DNA from 2 places in the Clostridium budayi genome. Region 2 is predicted to be linked to the other one. Evidence: riboswitches for the same ligand, from Rfam matches in the RefSeq annotation. Region 2 holds a riboswitch; the other holds the start of a gene.
What was found. A riboswitch is a leader RNA that binds a small molecule or an ion and turns the genes downstream of it on or off. The one in region 2 is predicted to bind thiamine pyrophosphate.
Positions count from the first base shown of each region.

Region 1 (6,094 bases), 210 kb from region 2:
ATTTCTCTATAGTTATATTTTATTTAAAATTTAAAAATAAATTCTCTTTTATTAAAAACATATGTTGATAAAAGAACTAATAATAGATTAAACTATAGTTAGAAAAAATTTATACAGAGGATAAGGTGAGGTATATGAATAATGTAGGTGTTTTTGACATTTTAGGTCCAGTAATGATTGGTCCATCTAGTTCACATACAGCTGGTGCTGCAAGACTTGGAAAAGTTGCAAGAGCAGTAGCGGGAGATGAAGTAGTAAAAGTAACTTTTTATCTTCATGGCTCATTTGCTAAAACTTATAAAGGCCATGGTACAGATAGAGCATTAGTTGCTGGAATACTTGGAATGGAACCAAGTGATAAGAGATTAAGAGATGCCCTTAAAATTGCTAAAGAAAAAGGATTAGATTTTTCTTTTGTTGAAACCGATTTAGGCGATGTTCATCCTAATACTGTAAAATTTATTATGATTACAAAATCAGGAGAAAAAAGAGAAGTTGTTGGATCTTCAATTGGCGGAGGTAGTATAAAAATAACTGAAGTTAATGGAAATAAAGTCGAATTTACAGGAGACTATCCAACTCTTATAATAGCTCAAAAAGATGTTCCAGGTGTTGTATCTAAAGTTACTAACCTTTTATATGAAAAAGGAATAAATATTGCATTTATGAGTGTGTTTAGAAGACAAAGAGGACAAGGTGCTAACATGGTATTTGAATTAGATCATGGAATAGATAATGATACTTTAAGCAAAATAAGAGAAGTAGATTATATAACAAGAGTTATTATGGTTAATCCTGTAAAGGAAGGTGAAGAGTAATGATCGCAAGAAATGGTGAAGAACTTTTAAAAATTTGTGAAGAAGAAAATATATCTTTAAGTGAATATGCAATAAGAAGTGAAATGGAAAAGTCAGGTGCTTCAAGAGAAGATGTAATAAAGAAGATGAAGATGACTTTAAAAGTTATGATAGATTCTGCAACAGAAGGAATGGAAAATGAAGTTTACTCAGTAAGTGGACTTATTGGAGGAGACGGATATAAAATAAATGAATATTTAAAAAAAGGAGATACTCTTACAGGAACAACAACAGTTATGGCAATGGCAATGGCTCTTTCTTCATCAGAAGTAAATGCTTCAATGGGAAGAATAGTTGCATGTCCTACAGCTGGTTCTTGTGGTATACTTCCAGCTGTAATATTATCTGCTGGAGCTAAGCTTAATAAAACAGAAGATGAACTTGTTATGGCGCTTTTTGCATCTGCTGCAGTTGGAACAATAATTGCAATGAATGCAACAGTATCTGGTGCTGAAGGTGGATGTCAAGCAGAATGTGGATCAGCAGCCGCTATGGGATCTGCTGCTGTAGTATATATGATGGGTGGAACTCCAAAGATGAGTTTAGATGCAGCAGCTATAGTTCTTAAAAATATTTTAGGACTTGTTTGTGACCCTGTTGCTGGACTTGTTGAAATACCATGTGCAAAGAGAAATGCATCCGGTGCTATAAGCGCACTTTGTATGGCAGACCTAGTTATGGCAGGTGTTGAATCTAAGATACCTTTCGATGATACAGTATCTGCAATGTATAAAGTAGGAAGACAATTACCACCTGAACTTAGAGAAACTGCAATGGGTGGAGTTGCAATAACAAAGACAGGAATTGAACTTAAGAAAAAAGTTTTTGGTGATAACTAAGATTTAGGAGAAATTACCGTGCAAATATAGATAAGAGGCTAATATGATTTATGCTCCGGAAGTGCCTAATGCACTCCAGTCCGCTAGTATCATATTACTCTCTCATCTATTTGCACTACTTTATCAGAAAATTGAAGTTAATTGTAAAACTTTTATGTTCTTAATATATAGATTTATAAATATAAAATAAAAAAGAGTGATTAATAAAAAATTTATTAATCACTCTTTTTTATTAATTTTTGAATTTTATCTTTAACTCTTCTTCAACTATGAAAATTGATAGAAGCATTGAAATTACTGAAAACGATAATCCGATTAATGAAATTATTGAAGGATTTAATGAGAAACCTAGTTTTAATATTAATATAAGTGCAGATGATATAATTCCAAATATTACCCATAGTTTTCCGAGATTAGTATTTGCAAATAGCCAAGCTTTTCTAGAGCTCATTGAGCGTTTGCTCCTAAATCCACAGTGTTCATTAATAATATCAGGTGGATTAATTAAAAAAGCACCTCCTAAAATAATCATTATAACTGGAACTAAAAAATCAATATAATATTTTAGAATATTCATAAAATCGCCTCCGTTTTATGTAAAATTATATTCTATCTATATTTATAATATAACATAGAAAAAGCATGTGTGAAAACGTTTTTATAAATTTGTTAAACTGTAATATATTTGTGGATAATTTTATAAAATATTTTAGAATGTGTAGACTATATTAAAAATTTGGTATAGAATTAAATAGAAATAATTAGATATAGAGCTAGGGGAGCCATAAGCTTTTGGCTGAGATTGAAATTTTAATTTCTAAACCCTTATTACCTGATATGGTTAGTACCATCGTAGGGATGCCTTTTGTTTATGAATAAATATATTGATGGATAGAGTGTAACCTTACGTAATTAGGTTATGCTCTTTTTTTAATACTTAAAAAGGGGGATAGTTTATTGTGAGGAAAGAAAATCTAACTTATAAGTTAGCCTTAAGTGGCTTATTGATAGCTGTAGCAACTGTATTTGGTACATTTTCTATACCGATTTTAGGAGCTAGAATTTCACCAATTCAACATTTCATAAATGTAGTTTCAGCAGTAACACTAGGACCTGTATTTTCTATATTGAATGCATTTATAGCATCTCTTATTAGAAATATTTTAGGTACAGGAAGTTTGCTTGCATTTCCAGGAAGTATGATTGGGGCATTACTTGCAGGCTTACTTTATAAAAAGTTTAAGAATACTTTTGTAGCTGTCATTGGTGAAGTTATAGGTACTGGAATAATTGGTGCAATGCTTGCATATCCAGTAGCTTCATTATTTCTTGGGAAAGAAGGGTCATTATTTTTATATATAGTACCATTTTCTTCAAGTTGTATTGTTGGAGCAATTTGTGCCTATATGCTTATAAGTATACCAATTATTAAAAAGACACTTGGAATTTATGAGAAAACATTAATAGAAGATAAAAAATTAATTAATTGAGAGGATGATAATTATGTTTAGAGCATTAACAATTGCAGGATCAGATTGTTCAGGAGGAGCTGGAATTCAAGCAGATTTAAAAAGTTTTTCAGCAAATGGAGTATTTGGAATGAGTGTAATTACTGCAATTACAGCACAGAATACACAAGGAGTTTTTGGAATTCAAGATATAAATGAGGATATGATAAGAGATCAAATAAGAGTTATATTTGATGATATTAGAGTAGATGCAATAAAGATAGGTATGGTTTCAAAAATAGAATCAATTAAAGCAATAGGACAAGCGTTAAAAGAAATAAAGGATATTCCACAAATAGTATTAGATCCAGTTATGGTATCAAAAAGTGGGTTTAAGCTTTTATCAGATAATGCAAAAGAAACATTAATAAATGAACTATTTCCTATAGCAACATTAATAACACCAAACCTTCCAGAAGCAGAAGAAATACTTGGAGTAAGGATTAAAACATTAGATGAAATGAAAGAGGCAGCAGTAAAATTAAAGGAACTTGGACCAAAATATATATTAGTTAAGGGTGGACATTTAGAAGATGATGCAACAGACCTTTTATATGATGGAGAGAATTTTATTTATTATAAACAAGAAAGAATAGATAATAAAAATACTCATGGAACAGGATGTACATTATCATCAGCTATAGCTGCAAATCTTGCTAAGGGAATGAATATAAAAGATGCTGTTAAAGAAGGAAAAAGATACGTAACAGTAGCCATTGAACATGGTATAGAACTTGGTCATGGGGTAGGACCAACTAATCATTTTTATGAATTATATAAATTAGCTAATATAGAATAATCAAAATTTAGGGGGATAGAATTTTGGATATAAGAGAAATTTTAGAAAGAGCGAGTATGGGAAAAGTAAAGGATCCGTTAGTTGATTCAATAACTAATAATGTAACTATGAATGATGTAGCGCAAACGATACTTTCATATGGTGGAAAACCAATGATGATTGACGATATAAGAGAAATAAAAGAAGGTACAAGTATATCTAATTGCTTACATGTAAATATAGGAACAATGGGATATAAGAAAGAAGAAAGCATGATAGTTGGAACTAATGTAGCTAAAGAAAATAATATCCCTGTAGTATTAGATCCAGTTGGAGTACATGTAACAGGCTTAAGAAAAGACTTAATAAAAAATATTTTAAAGATAGGAGTTACTTTAATTAAAGGTAATTTAACTGAAATAAAAAATATTATAGGTCTTAAAAGCGATTTTATTGGAATAGATTCTTTAGATGATGGTGAATATACAGATGAACTTAGAAGAAATTTAAGAAAATATTCTAATGAAAATAATTGCTTAATAGTTGTAACTGGAAAAGAAGATTATATAACTGACGGAAAAAGAGAAATAAGAATAAATAACGGAGTTTCAAACCTTGCATTAGTAACTGGTACTGGATGCATGCTTGGTGGAATGTTATCTGTTGAGTGTGGAAAAAATCTTGGGGATAATTTAATTTTCGGAGTAGCAAAAGCACTATTAACTATGAATATTTCTGGAGAAATTGCAATGGAAAATAATGAAGGCGAAGGGATTTTAGCATTCAAACATAAAACCCTTGATAAGATTTCTTGTATTAGAGATGAAGAGATAATAGAAAGAGGAAAGATAATTTATGAAGAATTTTAATGATAAAAAAGTATATTTAGTTACAGATTATAGATTGCCATTTGAAGAACTTATGGAAAAGGTTGAAAAAGCATTAAAGTCTGGTGTTAAACTTATTCAATATAGAGATAAAAATGTAGATACAAAGATTATGTGTGATAGAGCGTTAAGATTACTTAATTTATGCAAAAAGTATGACGCAACATTTTTAGTAAATGATAGAGTTGATGTAGCACTTGCAGTAGATGCTCATGGAGTACATTTAGGACAAGATGATATGGATTGCGCTATAGCAAGAAAACTCCTTGGAAAGAATAAAATAATTGGAGTATCAACTAAAACTTTAGAAGAAAGTAAAAAAGCTTTAGAAGATGGTGCTGATTATTTAGGATGTGGAGCTATTTATAGTACAAGTACAAAGGATACAAGTGTTATAAGTATAGAAGCATTAAAAGAAATAAAAGAAAATATTCCGTTATTTATTTATGGCATTGGAGGAATAAATACATCTAATATAACAAATGAATTTAAGGAAGTTTTAGATGGAGTAGCTGTTATAACTGCTATATTAAATTCTAATGATATAGAAAAAGAAGTAATAAAGTTTAATGAAATATTAGAGTAACAAGCATTAACTAAGTTGAATAGTAATATAATGAAACAATTCTTCAAGGAGAAAATATGAGTTCTAATGAATGTAATGATTTTGAAGAATTTTTAAAAAACTTTAGTGCTTCATTTAATTTTGGAAATGATAGCAGTACTGAAGAAGGTTGCGAGGATATAAAAGGTGGGTTTCAAGATTTAAATCCTCATATATTTCCTCTTACGGCAGAGTTAGTTGGACATGTTCTTGCAAGCAATTTACCATTTAATGTTCAAAATGCAATAGGAAACTGGTTTGAATTATTAGGACAAATAATATTAACATATAATTCACAACAACAATATTTTCAAGGTGGCCCAGGAAAATATTATGACGTTAGAAATAAAAACATAGGAAATCCTTATTGCACTAAAGGAACATATGATCAAGCTAATGCAAGATCAGGACAAGATGGAATTACACCTGCTAGTAGATCGAATACTAGTAGTAGAGCATCTAGAAATAAATCAAATGACACAGATGAAGATATAGAATCTATGAAAATATGTATTAATAGTATGCTTGAGAAAATTGATATTTTAACTTGTGAAATAAATAATCTAAAAAGACAAATGTAGATAATTCAAAATATATTAGTAATAAAGAGATATAAGGGAT
Region 1 is NZ_AP042456.1:864,481-870,574, forward strand. Features, by position in the region: gene sdaAB (L-serine ammonia-lyase, iron-sulfur-dependent subunit beta) at 135-818, shown strand; gene sdaAA (L-serine ammonia-lyase, iron-sulfur-dependent, subunit alpha) at 818-1,696, shown strand; gene ACZ5TJ_RS03985 (SdpI family protein) at 1,929-2,273, opposite strand; TPP riboswitch at 2,462-2,572, shown strand; gene thiW (energy coupling factor transporter S component ThiW) at 2,656-3,186, shown strand; gene thiD (bifunctional hydroxymethylpyrimidine kinase/phosphomethylpyrimidine kinase) at 3,200-4,003, shown strand; gene thiM (hydroxyethylthiazole kinase) at 4,027-4,851, shown strand; gene thiE (thiamine phosphate synthase) at 4,838-5,455, shown strand; gene ACZ5TJ_RS04010 (hypothetical protein) at 5,512-6,054, shown strand.
Region 1: linked by a shared signal. The riboswitch ahead of thiW (energy coupling factor transporter S component ThiW) and the one ahead of tenA (thiaminase II) in region 2 are both predicted to bind thiamine pyrophosphate.

Region 2 (6,094 bases):
AATGTGCATAGAAGGTAGAATGAGAAAATTCGGATATGAAGTAGAAGTAAATAGAGGAGATAATGTAAAGTGGCTTAAAAAGAACAATTAAGAGGACATCATTTAGGAGGAATAAGTATGTTTATAAACCACGAATTAATTAACGGTATTTTAGAAGAAACAAAAAATCCAACTAGAGAAGAAGCAAGAGAAGTCATAGAAAAGGCAAAAAGAAGGGAAACATTAGACTATAGAGATATTGCTATACTTTTAGCTACTAAGGATAAAGAAATTGAAAAAGAAATCTTTAAGCTTGCTGGAGAAATAAAGGAAAGTATATATGGTAAGAGAATAGTTATATTTGCCCCACTATATGTAAGTGATTATTGTGTAAATAATTGTGTTTATTGCGGATATCAAAGATGTAACTCATTTGAAAGAAAAAAATTAACTCAAGAAGAAATAGCAGAAGAAGTTAAGCTATTAGAAAAGATGGGACATAAAAGATTAACATTAGAACTTGGAGAAGATCCAGTAAATGCCCCAATAGAATATGTTTTAGAATGTTTAGATACAATGTATAAAACTCAAAATGATAATGGGGAAATAAGAAGAATTAATGTAAATATAGCTGCAACATCAGTTGAAAACTTTAAAAAACTTAAAGATAAAGAAATTGGTACATACGTATTATTTCAGGAAACTTATCATAAACCAACATATGAAAGAATGCATCCAAAGTCATTAAAGAGTGATTATGAGTATCACTTAACTGCTTTTGATAGAGCAATGGAAGCTGGAATAGAGGATGTTGGTGCTGGGGTTTTATTTGGACTTGCAGATCCAAGATTTGAAGTTTTAGGACTTATGATGCATAATGCTCATCTAGAAGAAAAATTTGGAGTTGGATTCCATACTATTTCAGTTCCAAGAATAAGAAAAGCAAAGGGAGTTGCAATGGATAACTTACCAAATCTTTTAACAGATGAAATGTTTAAAAGAGTAGTTGCAGTAATTAGAATAGCTGTTCCATTTACAGGAATGATGATTACTGAAAGAGAACCTGCAGAAATAAGAAGAGAAGCTCTTAAATATGGAGTATCTCAAATATCAGCAGGATCAAGTACCGTTGTTGGTGGATATAAAAAGAGAGAAATGAATCAAGAAAATGATGAACAATTTAAGCTTTTTGATGAAGTTAGACCTCTAGAAGTTATAAGAGAATTATTAGAAGATGGATATATACCAAGCTATTGTACTGCATGTTATAGAAAAGGAAGAACAGGAGATAGATTTATGTCTCTTGCAAAGAGTGGAGAAATACAAAATGTGTGTGAACCAAATGCTATATCTACACTTGTAGAATTTGCTTTAGATTATGGAGATGAAGACTTTAAAGAAAAAGCATTAAAGACAGCAGAAAAAATAGCAAATGAAATGAAAAATGAAAAAACTAAGGAAATAACTTTAGAAAATATTAAAAGATTAAAAAACGGAGAAAGAGATCTTTTCTTATAAAGATAGGATTATATGTAGGAGGAGTAAATATGTTTATAGATCACGAATTAATTAATGGAATTTTAGAGGAAACAAAAAACCCTACGAGAGAAGAAGCACTAGACGTATTAGAAAGAGCTAAAAAGAAGGAAAAGTTAAGCTATAAAGATATTGCTATTCTTTTATCAGTTGAAGATGAAGATGTTGTAAAAGAAATGTACAAATTAGCTGGAGAAATAAAGAGAAGCATCTATGGTAAAAGAATAGTTATGTTTGCTCCACTTTATGTAAGTGATTATTGTGTTAATAATTGTGTTTACTGTGGATATCAAAGATGTAACAATTTTAGTAGAAGAAAACTTACTCAAGAAGAAGTTGCACAAGAAGTTAGAATTTTAGAAAAAATGGGTCATAAAAGACTTGCATTAGAACTTGGAGAAGATCCAGTTAATGCGCCTATAGAATATGTTTTAGAATGTTTAAAAACAATTTATAACACTCAAAATGAAAATGGAGAAATAAGAAGAGTTAATGTAAATATTGCTGCAACAACTGTAGAAGAATATAAAATGCTAAAAGAAGCAGGAATTGGAACATATATATTATTCCAAGAAACTTATCATAAGCCAACATATGATTTAATGCATCCAAAGTCATTAAAGAGTGATTATGAATACCACTTAACTGCCTTTGATAGAGCTATGGAAGCTGGAATTGATGATGTTGGTGGTGGTGCGTTATTTGGACTTGCAGATCCTAAGTTTGAAGTTTTAGGACTTATGATGCATAATGCTCACTTAGAAGAAAAGTTTGGAGTTGGATTCCATACAATATCAGTTCCAAGACTTAGAAAGGCTAAGGGAGTTACAATGGATGAGTTCCCACATCTTTTAACTGATGAAATGTTTAAAAGAGTAGTTGCTGTACTTAGAATAGCTGTACCATTTACAGGAATAATTCTTTCAACTAGAGAAACAGCAGAAATGAGAAGAGAAGTATTAAGATATGGAGTATCTCAAGTATCAGCTGGATCAAGTACAGGAGTTGGTGGATACAAAGAAAGAGAAGAAAAAGGATACGATGATAAACAATTTGAAACATCTGATGAACGTACACCACTTGAAATTATTAAAGAATTGTTAGATGATGGTTATATACCAAGTTATTGTACAGCTTGTTATAGAAAAGGTAGAACAGGCGATAGATTTATGTCTCTTGCAAAGTCAGGAGAAATACAAAATGTATGTGAGCCTAATGCTATAACAACTCTTGTAGAATATGCTTTAGATTATGGTGATGAAGAATTTAGAGAAAAGGCTCTAGTTACAGCTGAAAAAGTAGCAAATGAAATTGAAAATGAAAAAACAAAAAATATTGTGTTAAATAATATTAAGAAGCTAAAAGAAGGAACAAGAGACCTTTTCCTATAATATAGGAGATGATTTGTATGAATAATACACCAAATTCAAATAGAAAACATATTGCTATTTTTGGTAATACAAATAGTGGTAAGTCTTCTTTAATGAACAAAATATTAGGACAAGAAATGTCACTAGTATCAGAAGTTGAAGGAACAACAACAGATCCAGTACAAAAAGCAATGGAACTTATTCCTGTAGGTCCTGTGCTTTTAATAGATACAGCAGGGCTTGAAGATAAGACAGAACTTGGAGAGCTTAGACTTAAAAAGACTATGGAAGTTCTAAAAAAGACTGATGTAGCTATTTTTGTAATTGATGCCTCAAGTCCAGATTTTGAATCTTTTAATAACTGGAAAATAGAAGCTTTAAAATATAATATACCTTTTATTGTGGCAGCAAATAAAGCAGAGGTTGCAAATAAGGAAATTGTAGAAACTTTAAAAGATAAATATTCAGATGTTATATGTACATCAACAGTAACTGATATTGGAATAGATAATATTAAAGAAGCTTTAGTTAAAATATTAGATAGAGAAGATGATGAAAAATCATTAATAGGTGATTTAGTACCTTATGGTGGAACTGTAGTATTAGTAGTTCCTATTGATTCAGAAGCTCCAAAAGGTAGATTAATTCTTCCACAAGTACAAGTTATAAGAGATTGCTTAGATAATGGTATAAAAAGTTATGTAGTTAGGGATACAGAACTTGAAGATGCTCTAAAAGATTTAAAAAATGTAGATCTAGTTGTAACAGATTCACAAGCTTTTAAAAATGTAAGCAAAATAGTTCCAGAAAATATTAGACTTACTAGTTTTTCAATACTTTTTGCAAGACAAAAAGGAGACTTAAAGACTTTTGTTGATGGTGTTAATAAAATAAGGACTCTAGTTCCTGGGGATAATATATTAATCTCAGAAAGCTGTACTCACAATGTATCTCATGAAGATATAGGAAGAGTTAAAATTCCAAAACTTTTAGAAAAGTTTGTTGGAGGTAAATTAAATTTCACTTATAGAGTAGGACATGATTTCCCAGATGATATTAAAAAGTATGATTTAATAATTCATTGTGGAGCATGTATGATAAATAGAAAAACTGTATTAAATAGAGTTAACCTATGTAATGAAAAAAATATTCCTATAACTAATTATGGGGTAGTACTTGCCTTTTTAACAGGAATACTTGATAGATCAATTGAAAACTTAATATAAAAAGAATTGTAAATTATATTTTACAGTTGTATAATAAAAGTAAAATTAAATAAGCTAGGGGTGCTTTTATAAAAGCTGAGAGATAGTTATTATAGACTATTAACCCTTTAACCTGATATGGATAATGCCAACGGAGGGAAGCGTACTATTTTATATAAATTACTATTTATATTGTAATTTATGGCTTTCTGTGTATTTTTACATAGAAAGCCTTTTTTAGTTAGATTAAAGAAGATTATATTCCTAAGTATGTGTATATCATAGGGAGATAATCTTCTTTTTTTATAAAAAATAAAAAAGGAGTGTAAAATATGAAATTTACAGATTATTTATTTGAAGAAAGTAAGGAAATTTTTGATGCTTATTTAGAGCATCCATTTTTAAAGGAGCTAGGAGAGGGAACTTTAGATAAGAATAAGTTTAGAGAGTATCTTATTCAGGATTATCTATACTTAAAAGATTACGCTAAAGTTTTTTGTCAAGGTGTTATTAAGTCTAATAGCATGGAAGAGATGAAATTTTTCTATGGCTCAATTAAAGGAACAATGGAAGATGAAACAGCAGTACATATAAAGTACTTACAAGGTTTTGGTATAAGCCCTAAAGATGCAGAAAAGAAAGAAACTAAATTGACTAATAAAAGTTATACAAGTTATATGTTAGGACAAGCTTTAACAGGAGATGTATATGATATTATAGCAGCAGTGCTTCCTTGCACATGGAGTTATTATTACATAGGTAAAAAATTATTAGAAAAGTATCAAGATAAGCTAGAAAATAATTTTTATAAAGCTTGGATAGAAATGTATTCATGTAAAGAGTATGAGGATTTTACTAATGATTGGATCAACTTTACGAATGATAAATGCAATAATTTAAGCAAAGAGAAGAAGGAATATCTTAAAAATATATTTATAACATCAAGTATATACGAGATGAAGTTTTGGGATATGGCATATGAAAAGGAAGAGATATAAAAATGATAATTAACATAATAATAGTTTTAGTAACAACTTTGATATTTATTTTTTATTTATATAACTTAAGAAAACATCCACTTACAACAAAAAATTTAGTAGCAGTAGGAATGTATTCATCAGTAGCTTTTTTACTATATTTAATACACTTTATAACCTATCCACAAGGTGGAGGTATAACTTTGTTTTCAATGCTTCCTATAATGCTTCTATCAATATTTTATGGAACTACAGTTGGAGTTACTGGAGGGCTTATATTTGGGTTCTTAAAATTATTAAATGGAGCATTTATAGTTCATCCTGTACAATTTTTATTAGATTATATTTTAGCAAATATGGCACTTGGACTTACAGGTGTATTTAAAGGAGATAAAAGACTAAATATTAATTTAGGGGCTATTATCTCGGTAGCTTTAAGTGTATTTATATCAATATTATCAGGAGTAATATTTTTTGGGCAATATGCACCTAAAGGAATGAATGTATGGTTATATTCATGTATTTATAATATAAGCAGTGCAGGAGTTGAGGGGATTTTAACGATAATAGTTATGAATTTACTTCCAATTAAGAAACTTAAAAATATGGCAAATAGAGGAAAATAAAATCTAAATTTTTTTACTAAAGCTTTTTATGTTATATTAATTATATAAAATAAAAAGCTTTAGGAGAAAGAAATGAAAAACGGATTTGAAAAATTTAATTTAAGCAAGGAAATTATTAATTCATTAAATGATTTATCATATACTAAACCTACAGAGGTTCAAGATCTTGTAATAAAAGAAGCATTGTTAAACAAAGATCTAATAGTAAAATCTCAAACAGGAAGTGGAAAAACAGCAGCTTTTGGTATTCCATTATGTGAAAAGATTATATGGGATGAAAATGTGCCAAGAGTTCTTATACTTGCACCAACAAGAGAACTTGCAATACAAATAAAAGATGATATCCTAAATATAGGAAGATATAAAAGGATAAATGCGGTAGCTTTAGTTGGAAAAGAATC
Region 2 is NZ_AP042456.1:1,078,391-1,084,484, forward strand. Features, by position in the region: gene hydE ([FeFe] hydrogenase H-cluster radical SAM maturase HydE) at 1-91, shown strand, start outside; gene hydG ([FeFe] hydrogenase H-cluster radical SAM maturase HydG) at 118-1,497, shown strand; gene hydG ([FeFe] hydrogenase H-cluster radical SAM maturase HydG) at 1,527-2,906, shown strand; gene hydF ([FeFe] hydrogenase H-cluster maturation GTPase HydF) at 2,924-4,111, shown strand; TPP riboswitch at 4,158-4,267, shown strand; gene tenA (thiaminase II) at 4,423-5,088, shown strand; gene thiT (energy-coupled thiamine transporter ThiT) at 5,091-5,693, shown strand; gene ACZ5TJ_RS05045 (DEAD/DEAH box helicase) at 5,766-6,094, shown strand, end outside.